DNA from 4 places in the Clostridium sp. BJN0001 genome. Region 1 is predicted to be linked to each of the others. Evidence: riboswitches for the same ligand, from Rfam matches in the RefSeq annotation. Region 1 holds a riboswitch; each other region holds the start of a gene.

What was found. Region 1 has a riboswitch for S-adenosylmethionine ahead of MTX53_RS07585 (vitamin B12 dependent-methionine synthase activation domain-containing protein). Riboswitches for the same ligand answer to the same signal wherever they lie in the genome.
Region 2: it holds a riboswitch for S-adenosylmethionine, as region 1 does, so the genes downstream of both, metK (methionine adenosyltransferase) here and MTX53_RS07585 (vitamin B12 dependent-methionine synthase activation domain-containing protein) in region 1, are expected to answer to the same signal.
Region 3: it holds a riboswitch for S-adenosylmethionine, as region 1 does, so the genes downstream of both, metE (5-methyltetrahydropteroyltriglutamate--homocysteine S-methyltransferase) here and MTX53_RS07585 (vitamin B12 dependent-methionine synthase activation domain-containing protein) in region 1, are expected to answer to the same signal.
Region 4: it holds a riboswitch for S-adenosylmethionine, as region 1 does, so the genes downstream of both, MTX53_RS01775 (PLP-dependent aspartate aminotransferase family protein) here and MTX53_RS07585 (vitamin B12 dependent-methionine synthase activation domain-containing protein) in region 1, are expected to answer to the same signal.

Annotation. Positions count from the first base shown of each region.
Region 1 covers NZ_CP094971.1:1,571,658-1,573,856, reverse strand. The annotation lists gene MTX53_RS07590 (MraY family glycosyltransferase) at 31-984, shown strand; SAM riboswitch class I at 1,039-1,141, shown strand; gene MTX53_RS07585 (vitamin B12 dependent-methionine synthase activation domain-containing protein) at 1,251-1,943, shown strand; gene MTX53_RS07580 (homocysteine S-methyltransferase family protein) at 1,931-2,199, shown strand, end outside.
Region 2 covers NZ_CP094971.1:2,076,430-2,078,628, reverse strand. The annotation lists gene MTX53_RS10145 (hypothetical protein) at 1-361, shown strand, start outside; tRNA gene MTX53_RS10140 (tRNA-Tyr) at 523-607, shown strand; tRNA gene MTX53_RS10135 (tRNA-Val) at 614-689, shown strand; tRNA gene MTX53_RS10130 (tRNA-Thr) at 711-785, shown strand; tRNA gene MTX53_RS10125 (tRNA-Tyr) at 799-883, shown strand; tRNA gene MTX53_RS10120 (tRNA-Val) at 890-965, shown strand; tRNA gene MTX53_RS10115 (tRNA-Thr) at 987-1,061, shown strand; tRNA gene MTX53_RS10110 (tRNA-Tyr) at 1,074-1,158, shown strand; SAM riboswitch class I at 1,268-1,370, shown strand; gene metK (methionine adenosyltransferase) at 1,468-2,199, shown strand, end outside.
Region 3 covers NZ_CP094971.1:303,465-305,663, forward strand. The annotation lists gene MTX53_RS01550 (Hsp20/alpha crystallin family protein) at 68-517, shown strand; SAM riboswitch class I at 572-678, shown strand; cobalamin riboswitch at 760-946, shown strand; gene metE (5-methyltetrahydropteroyltriglutamate--homocysteine S-methyltransferase) at 977-2,199, shown strand, end outside.
Region 4 covers NZ_CP094971.1:351,519-353,717, forward strand. The annotation lists gene MTX53_RS01770 (aminotransferase class I/II-fold pyridoxal phosphate-dependent enzyme) at 1-281, opposite strand, end outside; gene MTX53_RS01775 (PLP-dependent aspartate aminotransferase family protein) at 299-1,435, opposite strand; SAM riboswitch class I at 1,568-1,675, opposite strand; gene MTX53_RS01780 (ATP-binding cassette domain-containing protein) at 1,886-2,199, shown strand, end outside.

The DNA.
Region 1 (2,199 bases):
AGATAATAATAACTAAGGAGCTAGAAACGAATGAACTATATTGTAGGTGCAGTTATTGCATTTATCATTTCAGCAGTAGTAATGCCGCTGCTTATAAAGATTTTTAAAAAGGTAGGCTTCACAGATAAACCAAATAAAAGAAAAAAACATAAAAATCCAAAGCCTTTATGTGGAGGAATTGCATTATACATAGGATTTTTCATTCCCTACTTTATTATTGTTGATGAAAATATAAAAATGAGATTTACTATATTTATTTCTTCAACTTTGATACTTCTTATAGGACTTATTGATGATTATTATAAGACAAGAGGAAAAGAATTTAAAATTTTTCCGAGACTTGTAGTTCAACTCTTTGCAGCAATCATAATTTTTAAATCAGGAATTGCTTTTGTAGGTTTTACAAACCCGTTTAATGGAGAATATATTTCTCTTAATATAATGCTTCAATTTTTTCTTACTATAACATGGATTTTTGGAGTTACTACGGTAATTAATTGGTCCGATGGAATGGATGGACTTGCAGGGGGACTATCTCTTGTTTCAGCAATTACATTTTTTATTGCAGCACTTATTTTAAATCAGGCTGACAATTCGGCTATAGTTTCTATGATACTTAGTGGATCTATATTAGGATTTCTTTTATATAATAAATATCCTGCAAAGGTATTTATGGGGGATTCTGGTGCTAATTTTTTAGGATTTTTATTAAGTATTACTGCACTTGATGGTGCATTTAAACAGGCTACAGTTATGAGCCTTTTTATTCCATTATTTGCACTTGCAGTACCTATTTTTGATAATATATTTGTAATTCTTAAGCGTTTTTCTGAAGGTAAACCTGTATATAAAGCAGATAGAAGTCAGATTCACTTTAGACTTCAGGAAAAAGGTTTTACTATAAATCAGATTGTATTTTATATTATGTCAATAAGTATATTATTTAGTCTTATTTCAATTCTTCTTTTATATATAAAAGCATAATATGTAATGGTGGATTTATATTTTAATCTATGATACTATATAATAAAATATTGAAACTTATCAAGAGAGGCGGAGGGACTGGCCCTGTGAAACCCAGCAACCGATATTTAATAAAGTATAAGGTGCTAAATCCTGCAGTGTTACTGGTAGATAGGTATTTTAAAGAAGTTTAAAGGAAAATACCTTTAAACTTTTTTTGTATAAAATTTTTGAGAATTATTTATATTGATATAAGAAAGTTTTAAACACAAAAGGGGCAGATGATTATGGAAAATGACATAAGACTAACTGAAATAGATAAAAAAGAAGTTTTAAGATATCTTGGATATAAAAATCAGAGTATGACTAGTTATATAGAAAAACTTATAGATGAATGTATAAAGGAAACATTGAATTTAGTAAAACCGAGGTATGTTATTCAATATGGAAACTTAGAATTTTTAGATAATAACATACGTGTTAAAGATACTAATCTAATATTAGAAGGAAATGATATAAAAAAACTTCTTAAAAATTCAAAAAAAGCAGCTTTTATGGCAGTAACTATTGGTTATGAAATAGAAAATAAAATTAAGCTTTATGAAAAAACTGAACTTACACGTGCTCTTATATTAGATTCATGCGCAACTACAGCTGTTGAAAAAATATGTGACATATTAGAAGAAAGGATAAAAAATGAAGCTCTAAAAGAAAATTTGGATATAACATTTAGATATAGTCCTGGGTATGGAGATCTTACTCTTGATGTTCAGGGGATGTTTCTTGCCGTTTTAAATGCACAAAAGAGAATAGGACTTACAGTATCTGAAAAAAATATTCTTATACCTAGAAAATCAGTTACAGCGATAATAGGCTTTACTAATAAAAAACAATTAATAAGTGATAATAAATGCAAAAATTGCAAAAACTATAAAACATGCACTTTTAGAAAAGAGGGGGAAAATAAATGCAGCTTATAGATTACATAAAAAATAATATACTAATTTTTGATGGAGCAATGGGAACAATGCTTCAGAAAAGAGGATTAAAACTTGGAGATAATCCCGAAAGATTAAATTTAGAACATCCAGAAATTATAAAAAGCATTCATAGAGAATACATAGAAAGTGGAGCACAGGTAATTACAACTAATACATTTGGGGCAAATGAATTAAAATTAAAACTCGGTAATTTAAATGTTGAAGAGATAATAAAAAGTGCTGTAGAAATTGCAAA
Region 2 (2,199 bases), 500 kb from region 1:
AATATTAAATAGTTTAATTTTATTTTCAAATGATAGCATATATAGTGAGGCTAATAATAAAATAGATGAAGAAGAGTCTACTGAAGCAATGGCTACTAATCAGAATGAAAGTACAACACAAATAGATTTAAATTCAATAATTAATAATATGTGTCCAGAGGATAAGACTGAAGTTAAATCTGTAATATCAAAATTATCATCTGATGAACTATTTAAAATAGAAGATAATAATAGTAAGCTCGATAGTCAATCATTTTTAGATAATGTTAATATAATAAAGAAGCGCCTTGGAAGCAAAGACTATCAAAAAATAGAAAAAGTTTTAAAAAAATATATCAATTTTGATAATATAAATATATAAAGTGAATAAAGCAATAAAACAAAGAAAAACTGAGAAAATAAGCGAAATGTAGAGGTAATTTTAAATAATGGCTATAATATTAAGTTGAAAAAAAATTGATTTGACTATATACTAGTCTTTGTCGGTTGCGAGTTTAGAAAACTTTCAAGTGAACAGTATATGGAGGAATTCCCGAGTGGCCAAAGGGGGCAGACTGTAAATCTGTTACTTCGTGTTTCGATGGTTCGAATCCATCTTCCTCCACCATTTTAAGGGCGCATAGCTCAGCTGGGAGAGCATCTGCCTTACAAGCAGGGGGTCACAGGTTCGAACCCTGTTGTGCCCACCACTTAAAATAAAATATACTTGTGCTGGCATGGCTCAACGGTAGAGCAGCTGACTTGTAATCAGCAGGTTGTAGGTTCGATTCCTATTGCCAGCTCCACAAAAACTATTATGGAGGAATTCCCGAGTGGCCAAAGGGGGCAGACTGTAAATCTGTTACTTCGTGTTTCGATGGTTCGAATCCATCTTCCTCCACCATTTTAAGGGCGCATAGCTCAGCTGGGAGAGCATCTGCCTTACAAGCAGGGGGTCACAGGTTCGAACCCTGTTGTGCCCACCACTTAAAATAAAATATACTTGTGCTGGCATGGCTCAACGGTAGAGCAGCTGACTTGTAATCAGCAGGTTGTAGGTTCGATTCCTATTGCCAGCTCCACAAAACTATTAAGGAGGAGTTCCCGAGTGGCCAAAGGGGGCAGACTGTAAATCTGTTACTTCGTGTTTCGATGGTTCGAATCCATCTTCCTCCACCACTTAGACTGTCTAATATTTAGACAGTCTTTTTATTATTATTGGAATATATGAACTATTGACGATGAACAATTCATATGATAGAATTACATTTGAAAAAATTAATATATGCTCTTATCAAGAGAGGTGGAGGGAAAGGGCCCTGTGAAACCCGGCAACCTGTAATATATAAGGTGCAAATTCCGTAGAATACTAATAATCTACAAGATAAGAAAGAAAATTAGAAAAAAATTCTCTTCTTATCAGAAGAGTTTTTTTATTTACTGAAATACTTAAAAATTGATATAGAGTATGAAATGGAGGAGAAATATATGAAAAAGTTGTTTACTTCTGAATCAGTTACAGAAGGACATCCAGACAAAATGTGCGATCAGATTTCTGATGCAATACTTGATGCTATTCTTTCGGAAGATAAAATGGCAAGAGTTGCATGCGAAACATGTACAACAACAGGAATGGTAATGGTAATGGGAGAAATATCTACAAACTGTTATGTTGATATTCCTAAGGTAGTTAGAGAAACAATAAGAGAAATAGGCTATGATAGAGCTAAGTATGGTTTTGATTGTGATACATGCTCTGTTCTTACATCAATTGACGAACAGTCATCAGATATAGCTCAGGGAGTAGATGGAGCTCTTGAATCAAGAAGCGGAGATAAAGACGAGCTAGACAAAATAGGTGCTGGAGATCAGGGAATGATGTTTGGTTTTGCTACAAACGAAACAGATGATTATATGCCACTTCCTATTTCACTTGCACATAAACTTTCAAGAAGACTTACTGAAGTTAGAAAAAATGAAACTTTACCTTATTTAAGACCAGATGGTAAAACACAAGTTACTATTGAATATGAAGATAATAAGCCTAAGAGAGTTGATACAATAGTTATTTCTACTCAGCATAGTGAAAAAGTATCATTAGAGCAGATAGAAAAAGATATGAAACAGTATGTAATAAACGAAGTAGTTTCATCTGATCTTTTAGATGAAAATACAAAGTATTTTATAAACCCAACAGGCAGATTCGTTGTAGGAGGACCT
Region 3 (2,199 bases), 1.3 Mb from region 1:
AGGAAATAGATAAAGATCCTAAACAAAAAGTAAAAATTATATTTATATATTTTAAGGAGGTTTTAGTATGTTTGGATTAATACCATTTAGAACTAACAAAAATGAAGAGAAAGGCGTTGCATTTAATGATTTCTTTACTGACTTTTTTAATGATGACTTTTTCTCACCAATGAATATTTCAGATGAAGGAATGAAAAAATTTAATGCAGATGTAAGAGAAACTGATAAAGAATATCTAGTTTCAGCAGAACTTCCTGGAGTAAAAAAAGAGGATATAGCACTAGATTACAAGGATAATAATTTAGTAATAAGAGCAAAAAGAGAAGAAGTCCATGATGAATCAAAGGACAATTATATAAGAAAAGAAAGAAGCTATGGAGAATTTAGCAGACAATTCTATTTTGACAATGTAGACAAAGAAAAAATTTGTGCAAAATTCCAAAATGGAGAACTTCAAATAATTCTTCCAAAGACTGAGCAGAAGGTTGATGACAGCACAAAGATATTTATTAGGTAAAAAATATTATATTGACAATTAAGTTAATGTAAGTATATAATATAGAAAATTAAAAACTTATCAAGAGAGGTGGAGGGACTGGCCCGTTGAAGCCCAGCAACCAATAATAGATTATTATTATATGGTGCTAATTCCTGGAGTGTTTTACTCAGAGATAAGAAGTATTTTCTTAGAATGTGTTGTTAATAATGCACCGGAATTTATTTTCTGGTGCATTTTTAATATATAAAAAGCTTTAAATTTTAATAAAGCGGATATAAGGTGCTTTTAGAAATAAAAGATAATAGGGAATCAGGTTAGAATCCTGAGCAGCACCCACTACTGTATTTTGGACGAAATTTCTATATCCACTGCTTACTATAAAAGCGGGAAGGAGAAAGAGTAGGCTGATAATAAGTCAGGAGACCTGCCTTATATTTAATTTAAGCCCTTGGGGATGAGGGATAAGGAGGAAAAAATATGTTAAAAACAACTATTTCAGGCTATCCAAGGATAGGCAGAAAAAGGGAACTAAAATTTGCTACTGAAAAGTATTTTAAGGAGCAGATAACAAAGGAAGAATTTTTAAAAACATCACAAAATTTAAGGAAAGAGTATTTTATGATACAGAAAAACAAAGGTATAGATATAATACCTGTCAATGATTTTTCTTATTATGATAATATTCTTGATACAGCTTATATGCTTAATGTCATACCGAAAAGATACAAAGATTTAAATCTTGATAATCTTGATACATATTTTGCTATGGCAAGAGGATATCAGAAAGATGGAAATGATGTAACAGCACTTGCTATGAAAAAATGGTTTAATACAAATTATCACTATATTGTACCAGAGATAGATGATTATACAGAGTTTAAGCTTAATGATACAAAAATATTTGACCTTTATGATGAGGCAAAAAAATTAGACATAAATGCAAAACCTGTGATAATTGGACCATTTACGTTTTTAAAATTATCTAAGATTAATACAAAAAGAAGTTTTGAAGATCTTTTAGATAGTCTTGCAGATGTATATTCTAACATATTTGATAAGTTAGATGAAAAAGGTGCATCATACGTTCAGATAGAAGAACCTGAACTTGTAAAAGATATTACAGATGATGAATTTAAACTTTTTAAATCTGTATACTCTAAGATATTTAAAAAGAAATATAAATTTGAGTCTATACTTCAAACTTATTTTGGAGATATAAGGGACATATATAAAAACATTTCTGAATTACAATTTGATATAATAGCTCTTGATTTTGTTGAAGGAAAAGAAACTTTAAACTTAATCAGAAAGTATGGTTTTCCAAAGAATAAAAAGCTTATTGCTGGAATAATTAATGGAAAAAATATATGGGTTAATGATTATAAAAAATCTATTGAAGTATTAAAAGAAATTGAAAAAAATATAGATAGAGACAGAATTATTTTAGGTACAAGCTGCTCACTTTTACATGTACCATATACAGTAAAAAATGAGACAAAACTTGCAGATGAGTACAAAGAGAGCATGGCTTTTGCTGAGGAAAAACTTGATGAACTTAAAGAAATTAAAATTTTAGAAGACAATAAAGATTATGAAAACAGCAGTGAATTTGTTGCAAATGGTCTTATTTTAAAGAGAAAGAGAGAAAATAAGTTATGCTTCTTAAAAGAAGTCAGAGAAAAAATAAAGAATTTAAAACC
Region 4 (2,199 bases), 1.2 Mb from region 1:
CATACTATAATATGATCTCCTGCTGAAAAAATTGAGAATACAGAGCATATACCCGCAATTCCAGAAGAAAAGGCAAAGCCTCTTTTTCCTCCTTCAAGCTGTGCTATTAAATTTTCAAGAGCTTCTCTTGTAGGATTCCCTGAACGTGAATAATCATATTTGCCAAAATTATTTATATCAGATTGATGAAAAGTAGATGTCTGATATATAGGAGTGTTTACAGCTCCTGTTAATGGATCAATATCGCCATTATAGTGAATTAAATTTGTTGCAAAGTTCATTTTTAACACCTCATTTTCTATAAATTTATTGCATTTTTAAGATCATTAATTAAGTCATCTGAATCTTCAATACCTACTGATATTCTTAAAAGGAATTCATCAATTCCTAGACGTTTCTTTATATAATCTGGTACATCTGCATGTGTCTGTGTATATGGATATGTAATTAATGTTTCAACTCCCCCAAGACTTTCTGCAAAGCTTATTATTTTTACGTTATCAAGTATTTTTTTTACCATATATTTATCTTTTACTTTAAAAGAAATGGTAGAACCAAAACCGGATGATTGTTTAGCGTTAGTTTCATATCCATCGAAATCCTTAAGACCAGTGTAATAGACTTTACTTACATTAGGATCAGTTTGTAAAAAATCAGATATTTTAATAGCATTTTGCTGTGACTTTTTAAGACGTATAGATAAAGTCTTTATTCCTCTTAAAAGAAGCCATGAATCAAAAGGAGAAAGTATAGCTCCTGTTGTCATTTGAATATTTTTTAATTTCTTATATAAAAACTCCTTATTTGTAACAATAAGTCCTGAAAGGGAATCATTATGTCCAGATAGGTATTTTGTTCCACTATGGATAACAATATCAGCACCTAAATTTAATGGCTTTTGATAAAATGGAGTTAAAAAAGTATTATCAACTAATAATATCAAATTACTCTGAATTGAGATATCAGAAACAGCCTTTATATCAGTAACTTTTAAAAGAGGATTAGAAGGTGTTTCGATAAAAATAGCCTTAGTATTAGGTTTTATTGAATTTTTTATTTTCTTAGTATCTGTTGTATCTATAAAGGAGCAAGTAATTCCGTATTGTGAAAAAGTATCGTTAAAAAGCCTTACTGTTCCTCCATATAAGTCGTCTGATAAAATTATATGATCTCCTGAGTTAAATAAATGTATACAGCATGTAATAGCAGCAACACCAGAAGAAAAAGCAAGACCGTATTTACCATTTTCAAGCTTTGCAATTGTTTTTTCAGCTTCTTCTCTTGTTGGATTTGTGTCTCTTGAATAATCGTATCCTGTACTTTTATTTAATCCTAAATGTTTAAAAGTAGCAGTTTGATAGATTGGAAAACTTATTGCACCAGTTTTTGTATCACCATTTGATATTCCGTGTACAATTAAAGTTTCAAAATTCATAAAATCATCTCCTAAATTAAATTTTATTTAAACATAGTATTTCTCAAAATGAATCGATAAATAAAAAATTGATTTATGGAGGGAAATAAAAAAATCGCTTCCCTGAAAAGAAGCGAAATTAATTCTACAATTTTCTCATCTTTCAGGATAATCCTGCAGGATTTAGCACCATTAAAATAAATTGCATTTTATGGTTGCTGGGTTTCATAGGGCCAGTCCCTCCACCGCTCGTAATAAGAAATAAATATTTAATTATTAAATATCATTATACAGTTAATATTATTAATGTCAATAAAATAATTTATAAAGATATAAATTTTAAAGGAGAAATATTTGACAAAATCATAAATAGGAATTATAATTCAAAACATACAATTTATACATGAGTAATTTTATGGGAATTGTAAGAATAAGATTTATAATGATTAAATATCTGGGAGGGGTGCATAAATGATCAAGCTTGAAAAAGTAGAAAAAATATTTAAAAGAAAAGATGTTAAAGTAGAAGCGCTTAAAGGAATTACTTTTAATATTGATAAAGGTGATATATTTGGAGTAATAGGATTTAGTGGTGCTGGAAAAAGCACTTTATTAAGAACGATTAATTATTTAGAGAAGCCTACAAGCGGAAAAGTAATAGTTAATGGTAAAAATCTTGCTAAATTAAATAAAAAAGAACTTAGAGATTTAAGAAAACAGATTGGAATGGTATTCCAACATTTTAACCTTCTTAATTCTAAAACTGTATTTGATAATATTGCTAT